2 regions of the Staphylococcus felis genome follow, and region 2 is predicted to be linked to the other one. Evidence: riboswitches for the same ligand, from Rfam matches in the RefSeq annotation. Region 2 holds a riboswitch; the other holds the start of a gene.
What was found. Region 2 has a riboswitch for S-adenosylmethionine ahead of C7J90_RS06270 (methionine ABC transporter ATP-binding protein). Riboswitches for the same ligand answer to the same signal wherever they lie in the genome.
Positions count from the first base shown of each region.

Region 1: it holds a riboswitch for S-adenosylmethionine, as region 2 does, so the genes downstream of both, C7J90_RS00345 (M20 family metallopeptidase) here and C7J90_RS06270 (methionine ABC transporter ATP-binding protein) in region 2, are expected to answer to the same signal.

Region 1 is NZ_CP027770.1:60,185-67,939, reverse strand. It holds gene deoD (purine-nucleoside phosphorylase) at 1-369, opposite strand, end outside; gene C7J90_RS00360 (pyrimidine-nucleoside phosphorylase) at 599-1,900, shown strand; gene C7J90_RS00355 (DoxX family protein) at 1,919-2,272, shown strand; gene C7J90_RS00350 (S-ribosylhomocysteine lyase) at 2,329-2,802, opposite strand; SAM riboswitch class I at 2,974-3,079, shown strand; gene C7J90_RS00345 (M20 family metallopeptidase) at 3,183-4,367, shown strand; gene ldmS (L-aspartate--L-methionine ligase LdmS) at 4,368-5,555, shown strand; gene C7J90_RS00335 (DUF2750 domain-containing protein) at 5,655-6,326, shown strand; gene coaW (type II pantothenate kinase) at 6,847-7,644, opposite strand.
Region 2 is NZ_CP027770.1:1,336,015-1,343,769, forward strand. It holds gene aroD (type I 3-dehydroquinate dehydratase) at 1-380, shown strand, start outside; gene C7J90_RS06240 (nitroreductase family protein) at 431-979, shown strand; gene C7J90_RS06245 (thioredoxin family protein) at 1,067-1,387, opposite strand; gene C7J90_RS06250 (arsenate reductase family protein) at 1,569-1,925, shown strand; gene gcvH (glycine cleavage system protein GcvH) at 1,992-2,372, shown strand; gene C7J90_RS06260 (toprim domain-containing protein) at 2,593-2,988, shown strand; gene C7J90_RS06265 (thioredoxin family protein) at 2,954-3,268, shown strand; SAM riboswitch class I at 3,309-3,417, shown strand; gene C7J90_RS06270 (methionine ABC transporter ATP-binding protein) at 3,517-4,545, shown strand; gene C7J90_RS06275 (methionine ABC transporter permease) at 4,538-5,233, shown strand; gene C7J90_RS06280 (MetQ/NlpA family ABC transporter substrate-binding protein) at 5,259-6,083, shown strand; gene C7J90_RS06285 (MetQ/NlpA family ABC transporter substrate-binding protein) at 6,165-6,983, shown strand; gene popT (polyprenyl-phosphate transporter PopT) at 7,060-7,755, opposite strand, start outside.

The DNA of each region.
Region 1 (7,755 bases), 1.2 Mb from region 2:
TTGGAATTGATCCACATAATTTGAGTTTGTTGAGGCACCTTGAGCAATAATAATGTCGTACAAGTTAACATCTTCTTGCATTGCCCCACATGAACCGATACGAATAATGGTATCAACATCAAAGAAGTTATAAAGTTCATATGAGTAAATACCGATACTCGGAATTCCCATACCTGAACCCATAACAGATACTTCTTTGCCTTTATATGTACCAGTATAGCCAAACATATTACGGACTTCGTTAAATTGTTCAACATTTTCTAAAAAGTTATCTGCAATAAATTTAGCACGAAGCGGATCTCCAGGCATCAATACTGTTTTTGCAATTTTTGTTCCATTAGGTTGGATATGTGGTGTACCTTGAGTCATCATAACATCTCCTTTATATTTACATTTATTTAACCATTCTAAAGATAACAGAAGACAGTATAATTGTCGACGAATAGGATATGCCAAAGTGTATTAGGGAATATTTAAAGAGATACATCTAATTGTAACAGTGTATCGGATTGGTTTTGATTTACCACTATTTTATAAATCGTTATAATAGAATTGAAAACAATATCAAAAAATTAAAAATGAGAGAAGAGGGACAACTATGAGAATGGTAGATATCATATCAAAAAAACGTGATGGTGGCGAACTATCGCAAGAAGAAATTAAATTTGTAGTTGACGGATATACTAAAGGAGATATTCCAGATTATCAAATGTCTAGTTTAGCGATGGCGATATTTTTCCAAGATATGTCAGATGAAGAGCGTGCGGCTTTAACAATGGCTATGGTTGAGTCTGGTGATCAGATTGATTTGTCTAACATTAATGGTATCAAAGTCGATAAGCATTCTACAGGTGGCGTGGGTGATACGACAACACTTGTTTTAGCACCTTTAGTAGCGGCACTTGATATTCCGGTAGCTAAGATGAGTGGTCGAGGGTTAGGCCATACTGGTGGAACAATTGATAAGCTTGAGGCAGTTGATGGTTTTCATGTAGAGATTTCTGAAGAGGAATTCGTTCGGCTAGTCAATGAAAACCATATTGCAGTAATTGGTCAAACGGGTAACTTAACTCCAGCTGACAAGAAAATCTATGCGTTACGTGATGTGACAGGTACAGTTAATTCTATTCCTCTGATTGCATCTTCAATTATGAGTAAAAAAATTGCAGCAGGTGCAGATGCTATCGTGCTCGACGTTAAAACAGGAAATGGTGCATTTATGAAAACAGTTGAAGAAGCAGAAGCTTTGGCAGAAGCAATGGTAAAAATTGGAAATCAAGTTGGCCGTAAAACGATGGCGATTATTTCAGATATGAGTCAGCCACTAGGCAATGCAATCGGTAATGCACTCGAACTGAGAGAAGCTATTGACACCTTAAAAGGAGAAGGGCCTGAAGATTTAACAGAATTAGTACTGTCATTAGGTGCACAAATGGTTGTATTAGCCCAAAAAGCAGACACATTAGAAGACGCTCGTGCAATGTTACAAAGTGTTATCGATAATGGTCAAGCTCTTGAGAAATTTAAAACATTTTTAGCTAATCAAGGTGGGGATGCTTCGATTGTTGATGAGCCATCGAAATTGCCATCTGCTGAATATCAGTATGAATTGCCGGCTAAAAAATCAGGCGTAGTTTCAGATATGGTTGCGAATGAAATAGGTATTGCGTCTATGATGTTAGGCGCAGGACGTCAAACAAAAGAGGATGAAATTGATTTAGCTGTTGGACTTGTATTGCATAAAAAAGTAGGCGATGCTGTTGAAGCGGGTGAATCGTTATTAACGATATATGCCAACCAAAATGACGTTGAACAAGTCAAACAAAAATTATATGAAAACATTACGATTTCAGAAACTGCCGATTCACCACAATTGATTTATAAAGTTATTACGAAATAAAGCGAAAAGGGTGAGAAGATGAAATTGCGATTAAGACGAGTTTTAGGCATTGCCTTTTTGATGATTGGTGTTTTACACTTCATTAAGGAGCGTCAATTTCGAAATATCGTCCCGCATTACTTACCGCTTCGTAAAACAGCGGTATTAGTGACTGGTATTTGTGAAATGGTAATTGGAATAAACCTGTTTATAAAGCGACCTTCTTATCAACTTAAGCATTGGATTATTGCCTTTTTGTGGTCTGTTTTACCGGCTAATATATATATGGCTCGAAAAGGGCTTCCATTAGGAGATAAACAATTATCCAAACCTGTTCTATATGCGAGATTACCGATGCAATTCGTATTGATGTATGTAATACGCAAACTATAATATATTAAAAAACGGTTGAACCATAATAAGGATTTCAACCGTTTTTTGATGTCTATTTATGCTTTGCCATGACCAAAAACATCATGCCATTCACTACGTTTATCTAAAAAGGTTTGTGCAATTTGTTTAGCATCTTCTAATGAGTGAGAAGCAGCCCATCCGCATTGAACTTCATTACACGCGGGCACTTCTTTTGCAGCCAGAACATCGTGGATTGTCTTCTCAACAATATTTAGAACATCTTCATAATGATCATGATTTATGAAAGAAACATAAAAACCAGTTTGGCATCCCATAGGACTTAAATCGACGACTTTGTCAGAATGGTTACGAATATTTTCAGCCATAAGATGTTCTAATGAATGTAATCCAGGCATCTCCATATGCTCTTGGTTCGGCTGTTTGAAACGAATATCATATTTATATATTTCATCTCCATTTAGCCCTTTCATTTTTCCAGCTAAGCGGATATAAGGTGCAACGACCTTAGTATGATCTAAATTAAAACTTTCGACGTTCATTTTAGGCATTTATCATAGTCCTCCTTCACATGTTTATTTATATTTTAACACATTTTAAGAGGGATGAAATGAATGATATATGAGTTAAAAACTAAGGTTTAAAAGTAAATTTAAGAAAATTTAGAAATTAAAATGACAAATAGCTTAAAATAAGCTAAAATGATTACTAACTTAATATATAATTTATCAAGAGTGGTGGAGGGACTTGGCCCTATGAAACCCTGCAACCTCATCGTGATACGATAAAGGTGCTAATTCCAACAGTACGTATGCTGAAAGATAAATGACATGAACTAAGGTTATCAACTTTGCATCATCATCACGCTTGATTGATTCAGCGCATAGGTGCATTGAGGGATAACTTTTTTCTTTTTGGAGGGATATTAAACATGGTTTCAGTGAGACAACAAATTTTAGACTATATCGATAATCATCGGCTTTCTTATTTAGATATGAGTCATCAAATACATGAACGGCCAGAAATTGGCAATGAAGAAATATTTGCATCACGCTTATTAATAGATCATTTGAAGGAGAATGGATTCAAAGTAAAAAAGGATATTGCAGGTCATTCAACGGGGTTTATCGCTGAGTATCAATCTGAAAAAGATGGCGCAACTATCAGTTACTTAGCTGAATATGATGCGCTTCCAGGGTTAGGACATGCGTGTGGTCATAATATTATTGGAACAGCAAGTGTTTTAGCAGGTATAGCTTTAAAGCAAGTCGTTGATGACATTGGTGGGAGTGTGGTTGTATTTGGATGTCCAGCTGAAGAAGGTGGTGAAAACGGCAGTGCCAAGGCATCTTATGTCAAAGAAGGCATTATTGATGATGTGGATGTAGCACTCATGATTCATCCGGGGAATGAAACCTATCCAACAATTCCGACTTTAGCTGTTGATGTACTCGATATTAAATTTTTTGGCAAAAGTGCACATGCTTCTGAAAATGCGGATGAAGCCCGTAACGCCCTTGATGCTATGTTAAGTTTCTTCAATGGCGTTGCGCAAATACGTCAGCATATCCGAAAATCTGAACGTGTGCATGGTGTGATCTTAGACGGTGGTCGCGCAGCTAATATTATTCCTGACTTTACCCATGCGCGTTTTTATACTAGAGCGTCTACACGTAAAGAGCTTGATATATTAACTGAACGTGTCCATCAAATTGCAAAAGGTGCGGCAATCCAAACGGGCTGTAATTATGAATTTGGTCCTATCCAAAACGGTGTCAATGAGTTTTTACGTACGCCGGAGCTGGATGCATTATTCGAACGTCATGCCGTTGAATTAGGAGAAGAAGTCAGCCATGATGACTTTGGTTTTGGATCTACAGATACGGGGAATGTAAGTCACGTCGTACCCACGATACATCCACATATTAAAATAGGACCACGAAGTTTAGTCGGACATACACATCGCTTTCGTGAAGCAGCTGTAAGTCCTATGGGGGATAAAGCACTTGTTAAAGGCGCTAAAATTATTGCATTGATGGGCGCAACATTGATTCAAGATGAAAATTTATTAAAATCAATTCAATCACACCATCAAATATTAAGGGAGAAATTATAAATGACGAAGTATCTGAAAATGACAATGGGGGATCTTTACGATACAAATGTAGTCTACACTTCAAGACCATCATATGTCTCAAATCCATGGCTAGAAACTAATGAACACCAATCAAACTTTTTAACTGGTAGAGAACTACTCATTTCAAATCTTCCAGTCATTGTACATGAAGCGAGTGTGACGCATCGTCTTGAAACGTTATTTCAATTAATTGGGCGTACCATCCCTAAAAATGTATATACATTTAAAAATCAAGAAACGTATGAGAATTTGCTGAAAAAGCTGGCATACGAGGAAAATCGTCACATTTACTTTCAATATGTACACGGTGAAGACATTGTTACAGGTGATAAATATGCGATGGACAAAGATATCTTTACAAAATTAAATAATAAATCTAAAATTCCTGAATGGACAAATGGTAAATACTTACCGAGGCGTCAAGTCGTACCTATTGAAGCATTCAATGAGGTTATTGAAGAATGGGATTTACCGGTTGTGATTAAACCAGGAGATGAACTACCGACTGCAGGCGGATATGGTGTGATGATTTGTTATACAAGTGAAGACTTAGAAGCAGCTAAGAAACGAATTGCACGTGCAAAACATCAAACAGACACACTGATTATAGAGGAGTGTATTGATGCAGTTGAAAATTATTGCGTGCAGTACGCGCTACATCCTGATCATGGTATTGTATATATAGGGTCAGCAAAACAATTGACGAATGCATACGGGTTTTATAATGGAAATATCAATGCTATTGATGTACCCGACAAAGTCATTGAAGCAGGTCGAGAACTTATGCAAATAGGTGTTGACCATGGTTTTATTGGTATTGCTGGTTTTGATTTGTTAGTGGATGCAAAAGGGGATGTGTATGCAATTGATCTTAATTACAGACAAAATGGCTCTACAAGTATGTTGTTATTAGCCCCTTTATTGAAAGGAAAATATCACAAGTTTTATAGCTATTTCGCTGACGGAGATAATGAACGCTTTTTCAAAACAATCGTTGAGTATGTCGAGAAAGGGGTCTTATATCCATTATCTTATTATGATGGTGATTGGTACCAAGATGAGCAGGTTAATTCAAGATTTGCTGGTATTTGGCATGCTGATCACGAAGAGGACATTGCATTACTTGAGCACGAATTTGAAGTGAAAGCAGGTTTGTTGAAGGACTAAATTAGGCAAAGTGAATAGCTGTAAATAGTGATGAGATTGACGAATGACTCAATCTAGTTTATATTCACAGATAGGTTGATAATGAAAAGGAGTTTAGCCATGTCATACAAAAATGAACGCTTTTACAAAGACATTTTGACAAATGAACAATTCTTTTTGGCTGTTAAAGATAAAAAGATTATCAAGCATAGCCATAATGGTAAAGACTTATTTTGTTTTTGGACGAGAGAATCATTAGCAAAAGAGTATTTAGAAAACTTAAATGTTGATTATGATAAGATTAAGACGATGGATATCGACCGTTTCGCGACTTATGAATTAGATGATATGTTTGATGATGAAGATGAAGCACTAGTCAATGTAACGAAAGATATCGAGGGTCACGAAATTAGAATTGTTGACGCTATTAATGAGCTAATGTCTGATCTCGATCGTATTCGAATTCGTGAATTTGTTCAAGATATTGCAAAGACAGATACAGTGTATGGTCTGACAAAAAAGGGTTACAAGCAGTTTATGGTTGTATATGATGAGAATGATAATTTTGAGCAATCTCATTTTGTACCTGTATGGAGCTTGAGCCAACGTGCGGATAAAGTGGCAAAAGAAGATTTTGAAACATTTGAACTGATTGATGTCGAAGGAGAAGTTTTTTCAGAGTGGTTAGATGAATTACGAGACGACAACCGCTATGTTGCAATTGATGTTAAGCCTGGTGTTATTGGCACCATTGTATCTGCACAAAAACTAGCAAATGAATTAACGATTTAACATAAGTGGGGTTGTGACATAAATACCTCAGTAATCGAAAAACTTCGAGGGTTTCGTAAGAAATTACGAAAAATCTCGAAGTTTTTCTTTTAATGATATGTTTAGTCGCGCGACATACAACTCATTTCTTTATATTTAATGTCATAAGTGCAAAGACGAGTTCTCATTTTACTTTGCTTAATCCTCGCACCGATATGCGATTGAATCCCCAAATGGTTCTACTGATTTTTTATTTATTTTTGAATGATACGAAAGTGTCTTATTTTTTTAAAGTATTTTAGTGTAAATTACATGTATATCACGTCGTATTGTTGGCGAGACGCCTGAGGGAATAGGATGAGCGTCGAGACCGGGGCTCGCCCCATCTCCCCTAGGAAATGTGAGCCAAACAATACGAATGATTGATAAAAGAATAGCATAGAGGTGATTCAATCATGAACCATCTCTACGCTATTATTTTGGGATTGATGTCCCAGCTTCCTCGCTTTTATGTGATCTATAGGTTATAAAATAGAATGGATTATAAATAAAGCGTTCCTAACGCACCAGCAAAAGCACCATTTTGTAGGTAGTGCGGTTTAAATCCTCTTAAAATCGTATAGTTTGTAACAATCTCTTGTAAAAGGGGATTGTGATTAAATGATGAACCAATATATACAACATCCTCAACCTGATGTTCACGTGCAACATGAATAGAAACGGTTGTTAAACTTTCGCCAACAACGCCCATTAAAGAGGCCAGTTTATCTGCATCTGTAAATGTTTGGTCTAAGTTGAGAAGGACATGGCCAAAGTTGGCAGCTGTTAATTCTCCAGAGATGGGAGGTGTATCATTTTTATATATATGCTTTACTTTTAAGTCAATGATGTCTCGGTTTCCGTCTAATGCTAATTGAGTTAAAGTTTGGTAATCTGTAATTCCAGTTAATAAATAGCCAAGACCACGGATCATGCCACCACCAGTACCAATACCACCAACGCGACGTTGTCCATCTTTATCGGATAAATGAAGCGACGTTCCAGTTCCTACATTCGTAAAGATATAACGTGAAATGTGAATGCCTTGCTCTTTTAATAATACGTTGATACCTTTATCTGCTGCATCAAATTCAATGTATAAATAAGGCGTGCAATTTAGGTGATCTGAGAGTACTTTTGCATTTCCTCCAGTAATATGAATGTCTTGGCACGGTTGCGCATTTAGCCAAGATGCCACTTGTTCAATTTCAGTAGTAAGATATGTGTGATACTGACGTTTGCCTTGATCTTCTATTGCGACTTTAATAAGTGTTCCTCCAGCATCGATTCCAATTCGCATGACTTGTCACCTCAAAAAATAATTTGCCAACCTTAGTATATCGATTACATATTAAATTACAAGATAAAATTTACCGTGATAGATAGATGGATACAGCATATCAGTTAAATA
Region 2 (7,755 bases):
ATGAGTGTGAAGCACATCAAAAAGTCACTTTATTGTCTTACCATCGTTTTGATGAAACACCTAAAATCGAGGTGTTAAAAAAGACTTATTTCAATATGTCAAAGCTAGGGGCGCAACATTTGAAAATTGCAGTGATGCCTCAAACGAGACAGGATGTATTGACTTTATTAGAAGCACTATCTGAAGCGAGTGAAGCATTACCTCAGTGGGTGACAGGTATTTCAATGTCGCAACTGGGCGTCATTTCGCGTACAGCTCAGGAAGTATTTGGTGGCGCATTGACATATGGTTCAATATCAGAAGCAGTAGCACCTGGACAATTACACGTCAAAACATTATCAAACCTGATGCCTGTGTACAGTTTAGTTGAAAAGCGATAAGCCCTTAGATATAATTGATAATGGTTATCATTAAAAAGGGGTAGATAGAGATGCAACTTCAAAAAGCGATTGAAACAAGAAGAAGTATCAAAAATTTCACGAGAGATATGCATATTGATGAGTCGGTTGTAAAAGAAGCAATCGAAATAGCTGCTGATGCACCAAATCATGGGATGAGAGAGCCGTGGCGTGTTGTGTACGTCCCTAAGTATAAATTAGGAGAAATGAGTCGAGATATTTCGAAGTATGCATTTCCAAGAGATAAAGATAAGCAACAAAGTCACTATGATGCAGTCACAAATCTTGGCGGATTTTTAGCCATTATTATGAAATGTGATGCCAGACAAAGAGAAGAAAATGAAAACTACTTAGCAATTGGTGCTTTTGCTCAAAATTTGTTATTGTTACTCCATGATAAAGGGATAGGTTCATGTTGGAAGACACCAGAGTATATATTTAACCCGAAAGTAAGAAATGTTTTTGGTGTATTACCGGATGAACGGTTAGTTGGCTTTATTTATCTAACAGATTTAGAGGACTATGAGACGTGTCGAAAGGTTGAGCGAAAAAATAGGGGTTTAATTACTGATTATATTTAAACACTAATGACTATTAAAAGAAGAATAGCTTTCGAGCGAAACATTATTTATCAGTTTCAGCTTCGAAAGCTATTTTTACATATAATATTAACCTAAACTTTCAGATAAGTAACTTTCAACTTGTTCAGGTGATTTTGCGTGAGCTGAATGTAAGTGATGTAGTTTTTGACCGTTTTTGAAAATTAAAAGACTTGGAATGCCCATTACGTCATTTTCAATAGCAGCTTCTTCTAGTTCATCGCGGTTAACAGTATACCATTGATATGCATTATATTTTTCAACAATTGGATCAATCCACATGTCCATTGCACGGCAGTCCGGACACCATCCTGCTTCAAATTTAATAATAACTGGTGAGTCACTTTGAATAACAGATTTGAACGCATTCATATCATTAATTTTTTGCATATTAAAACCTCCGTAAAATCAACGTACCGTTATTATAACGGATTCAATGTTCAAAGTCATGCTACAAAATATAACGCTTAAAACAAAAACGAAACGTTGTTTTGAAATGAATAAAAAATAATTAGCTATTTTATTAAAATATTTGGTATATTTATTATAGTTAAAATGAGGAGGTAATGAAATGATTAAATTTTATCAGTATCACAACTGTACAACATGTAAAAAAGCATCAAAATTTTTAACTGAATATGGTGTGAGCCACGAGCCAATTGATATCATACAACATACTCCAACTAAGGAAGAGTTCCGCAAAATTATTGAAGCTTCTGGTATTGATATTAAAAAATTCTTTAATACACATGGTGCAAAATACCGTGAACTTAACTTGAAAGATAAGCTTGCTGACATGGATTATGAAGAGAAGTTAGAGCTTTTAGCATCGGATGGGATGTTAGTTAAAAGACCTCTTGCCATTTCTGGAAATACGGTCACAATAGGATTTAAAGAAGACGAATACCGACAAACTTGGGTTCAGTAAAATAGTTGATAGAATTTAAGCAATATGTCATGATAAATGTGTAAACATAAATAGGAGGGGATTCACGTGGCAGTGCCAAATGAACTAAAATATTCTAAAGAACATGAGTGGGTAAAAGTTGACGGAAATGTAGCTCTTATTGGTATTACTGACTTTGCGCAAAGCGAGTTAGGTGACATCGTATTCGTTGAGCTTCCTGAAGTAGATGATGAAGTTTCTGAGGGTGAAACTTTTGGTAGTGTAGAATCTGTTAAGACAGTTTCTGAATTATACTCACCTGTTTCAGGTAAAATTATAGAAGTTAATGAAGATCTTGAAGATGAACCAGAAGCAGTCAATGAATCACCATACGAAAAAGCATGGATGGTTAAAGTTGAGTTGAGTGACGAAAGTGAACTTGATGCATTAATGGATGCAGCTGCTTATGAAGAAATGATTGGTGAATAATACTTATTTTGAACTCCTTGGTAACATGTTTATCTTGGAGTTTTTTGAACTTTATATCAATGATAGGTAAGCGACTTCGTATGGACAGATTAGGTTAAAGTACGAGAGGAGCTATAACACCATATAACACAAATTGAGTAAGTTTTTCTGAGATTTAGCTCCATAGCGCATCTATGATTAAAAGTCGTCTTACGCCCATTTTATTTAGAAGGTGAAGACTATGGCGATCGTAAACAAAATCATTGTTGTAGAAGGTAAATCTGACAAAAAAAGAGTCAAAGAAGTATTAACAGAATCAGTAGATATTATTTGTACACATGGCACGATGAGTGTTGAAAAAATAGATAACATGATAGAATCACTCTACGATAAGCAAGTTTATATTTTAGTGGATGCTGATGCTGAAGGACGGAATATTCGAAAGTGGTTTTCGAAATATTTAAGTGAACGTATTGATATTTATATTGATTCTACTTATACCGAAGTCGCACGCTGTCCACGTGATTATCTCTCAAATGTTTTAGGCCGTCACGGCTTTGAAGTAAAAAAAGATTTTTATGTTAAAGGAAAGTACACATATCATGAATGTTTCAGAGCAATTGAACAATATATATGAGAATTATAATGAACCCACACATCTGATTTTTGGCTATACGCCGATGTGTGGGACATGTAAGATGTCAGAGCGAATGTTAGATATTGTGAATGATATGACACAGCTCCCACTCGTGAAAATTGATTTAAACTTTCATCCAGAGTGGAGTCGGGAAAATGAAATACAATCAGTCCCGGTCTTAATCATTATGAAGCAAGATCAAGAAGTACAACGTATTTATGCGTTTAAGTCTGTGACATATTTGTTAGAAATTTTCAAAAAAGCGATTGACGAATCGTAAGTATAATGATAAGATTAATAACAATTAAATATTCAGAAAACTCTTATCCGGAGTGGTGGAGGGATGTGCCCTATGAAGCCCGGCAACCGTCTAAATATTAGAAATGGTGCCAATTCACATAAAGTATTAATTACTTTTGAAGATGAGAGAAGCGACGTGTATACAATGCTTTCTCTTTTAACTCAAAAGAGAAAGCATTTTTTATTATGGTCTGAGATGGAGTCGTAACACGAGGAGGAACTAGCAATATGATTGAGTTAAAAAATATTGTTAAAAAGTATGAATCGAAATCAAAAACTGTAACAGCAGTTGATCATGTTGATTTAAATATAGGTACAGGAACAATTTTTGGAATTATCGGATTTTCGGGAGCCGGTAAAAGTACATTAGTTCGCTTATTTAATTATTTAGAAGTACCTACATCTGGTGATGTGATGATAGGGGGAGAACATATTGGTCAGCTCACTAAGGCTGAACTTAGGAAAAAACGCCAAAAAGTAAGTATGATTTTCCAACATTTTAATTTACTTTGGTCACGTACTGTATTAGAAAATATTATATTTCCGCTCGAAATCGCTGGAAGGCCTAAAAAAGAAGCGAAACAAGAAGCGATAAAACTGATTGAGAGAGTGGGTTTAAAGGGACGTGAACATGCGTATCCTTCTGAACTTTCTGGAGGGCAAAAACAGCGAGTTGGTATTGCTCGAGCGTTAGCAAACGATCCGGAAGTATTGCTATGTGACGAGGCAACAAGTGCATTAGACCCACAAACTACTGATGAAATATTAGATTTGCTATTAGAACTAAAAAAAGAAAAAAATCTAACAATCATCATGATTACGCATGAGATGCATGTGATTAGACGTGTATGTGATGAGGTCGCAGTAATGGAAAATGGTCGAGTGATTGAGCAAGGAAGCGTATCAGAAGTCTTTAAAAATCCAAAACATCGCGTGACAAGACGTTTTGTTCAAGAGGACTTAGAGCCACCACAAGATCAAGATGATGTAGTGAAGTCTATCGAATTGAATGAAAATGATTTGCTAGTTAAGTTTATATTTTCAGGAGAGAATACGACAGCACCAGTTATTTCTTATATCGCTCAAAAACATCAAATGGCGATTAATATTTTAGAAGGAAATATTAAAAACACCAAAACCGGGTCAGTCGGATTTTTACTCGTGCATTTATCTGACATTACAGACAGCACGTTTAACACACTACAATCAGATCTGGAATCTAAAAATATACAAGTAGAGGTGGTCAGTCGTGGGTAAGAGTTTCAGCGAGATTTTACAGGAAATGATAACAATGCCGAATGTGCGCTGGCCTGATGTGTGGTTAGCAACATATGAAACACTTTATATGACTGTCATATCGACTGTATTTTCGTTTATCTTGGGATTAGTCTTAGGCGTTATTTTATTTTTAACATCAAAAAGTCATTCTAAGCTTGGACGCATATTTTATAGTATTGTTTCATTTTTTGTTAATTTATTCAGAGCGATACCGTTTATCATTTTAATATTATTACTTATTCCATTTACGAGCTTAATTTTAGGCACAATTAGTGGTCCAACAGGTGCTTTACCAGCCCTAATTGTTGGAGCTTCCCCTTTTTATGGACGCTTAGTGGAAATTGCACTAAAAGAAATTGATAAAGGTGTTATTGAAGCGGCTCGTTCAATGGGCGCAAATACATGGACAATTATATTAAAGGTGTTAATTCCAGAATCTTCACCCGCTCTCATATCAGGGATTACTGTAACTGCTATTGCCTTAGTAGGATCAACAGCAGTAGCAGGCGTTATTGGTGCAGGTGGATTAGGTAACTTAGCATATCTGACTGGCTTTACGCGAAATCAAAATGATGTCATTTTAATTTCGACCATTTTAATACTTATTATTGTTTTTATCATTCAGTTCCTAGGGGATTGGGTTACAAATAAAATTGATAAAAGATAATTTACTTTTTAGGAGGAATAAAGGGATGAAAAAAGTTTTATCACTAGCTTTAATTTTAGTTTTAGGAGTTGTGCTTGCAGCATGCGGAAATAAAGATTCAGCAGGCGGTAGTGATGATAAAAAGGTTGTTGTAGGTGCTTCGCCAGCACCTCATGCTGAGATTTTAGAAGAAGCAAAGCCAATCTTAAAAGATGAAGGTTACGATCTAGAAATTAAGACGATTAATGATTACACAACACCGAATAAATTATTGGATGCAGGCGAATTAGACGCAAACTTTTTCCAACACACACCATACTTAGATAAAGAAAAAGAAGATAAAGGTTACAAAATTGAATCAGCAGGCAATGTTCATTTAGAACCAATGGCTGTATATTCTCAAAAATATGATAGCTTAAAAGACCTTCCAGATAACGCTGAAATCTTTGTTTCAAACAATCCAGCAGAGCAAGGTCGATTCTTAAAATTCTTTGTAGATGAAGGACTGATTAAAATTAAGGATGGCGTAAAAATTCAAGATGCTACTTTTGATGATATCGTTGAAAATAAAAAGAACATTAAATTTAATGATAATCAAGCAGCTGAATTCTTACCAAAAACTTATCAAAATAATGAAGGCGATGCTGTAATTATTAACTCTAATTTTGCAATTGAGCAAAAGTTAAACCCACAAAAAGATTCAATTGCGGTTGAAAGTCCTGAAGATAACCCTTATGCAAATCTTATTGCAGTACAAGAAGGACATAAGGATGATGAAAAAATTAAAGCTTTAATTCAAGTGCTTCAGTCTGACGACATCAAAGCATTTATTAAAGAAAAATATGATGGATCAGTAGAACCAGCAAAATAATACATTTTTAAGTAAAAAGAGATGCTTGGATTTAATTTGATTTGAGCGTCTCTTTTTATATACAACGAAAGGGGATTCAATATGAAAAAACTTTTAAATTTAGGTACATTAATGGTAGTGATAGTGGTTTTGCTTGTAGCGTGTGGCCAAAGTGAATCATCAAGTGAAGATAAAACAATTGTAGTTGCGGCAACACCGACGCCACATGGTGAAGTGGTCAAAAAAGCAGCAGAACAGCTTAAAGACAAAGGCTATAAAGTGGAAGTGCGTGAAGTTAATGATTATAAAATACCAAATAAATTATTAGATAAAGGTGATGTGGATGCTAATATGTTTCAACATGTTCCTTATTTAAATGCTGAAAAGCAATCGCATGGATACAAAATTGAAGAAGTTGGTAAAGTGTTAACAACACCTATGGGCGTATACAGTAAAAAGCATAAAAGTTTAAAAGATTTACCACAAGGTGCAAAAATCTATATATCAAATAATCCAGCTGAAGAAGGACGCTTCTTGTCATTTTTTGTAAAAGAAGGGCTTATTAAAATTAAAAAAGGCGTTAAAATTGAAGATGCTAAATTAGATGATATTGTTGAAAATAAAAAAGATTTACAATTTGATAATCAACAAGGCGCTGAATTTTTACCCAAAACATACAATAATAATGAAGGTGATGCTGTGATTATGAACTCAAATTATGCAATTGATAATGGTTTAAAACCTTTAGAAGATTCTATTGCGGTAGAAGATGAATCTTCACCATTTGCTAATATTTTAGCGGTACAAGAAGGTCATAAAGATGATCAAAAGTTTCAAGATTTACTTAAAGCTGTACAATCTCAGGAAGTAAGACATTATATAGAAGATGAATTCGATGGAGCAGTTATACCAGCAAAATAACATTAAACGAGGGCAGGGAGCTTATTAAATCCCTATCCTCGTTTAATTTTTTCATGTGATGATATGCTTCTGTGAATTAAGATGCTGTGTACCGACCTAAAATGTAGCTGACTAAAAACCCAATAACGAGTGTTAAGAGAGAAACAATCCAACTTAATCCTGTTGAAGGTAACCCGGGAAATACAGAAAATAATGAACCGATAACGAGCCCTAGTATAGCTGCATACGTGAGGTATGTGTAATGTTCAAGTAAATAGGTAATCAATTTACTTGCGATTAAAAAGCCGGAAAGGATCCCTAATCCTACAACCATGATAACAGGTAGGGTGTTAAAGTTAAGGTGTACAAGTTCAGAAATTGAATAAGTAACCGTCCCATACACACCAAACAACAGCAAAATAAATGAACCAGAAATACCCGGTAAAAGCATAGCACTCGAAGCACACATGCCAGCAATAAAATATTTGATTAACATAGCGGGAGACATATCAATAGATGTCGGCTTACCGTGTGTAGTCCCCGTTGAAAAATAAGCCATAATAGCAAGAATGATGATGGCGATAACCATTACAATCCAATGTTGTGTTTTATAGGTTTCTTTGTACTTTGAAATACGTAATAAGAATGGAATAATCCCGATAATCAAGCCGGTAAAAAAGAACATGGTTGGCGTAATGTGTTCTGCAAGTAAATAGTTGATGAGACTACTTAAGATGCCAATTGCTAGGCCCATTCCTATAATAATGGGGATAAGAAATAAAATGCTCTTTTT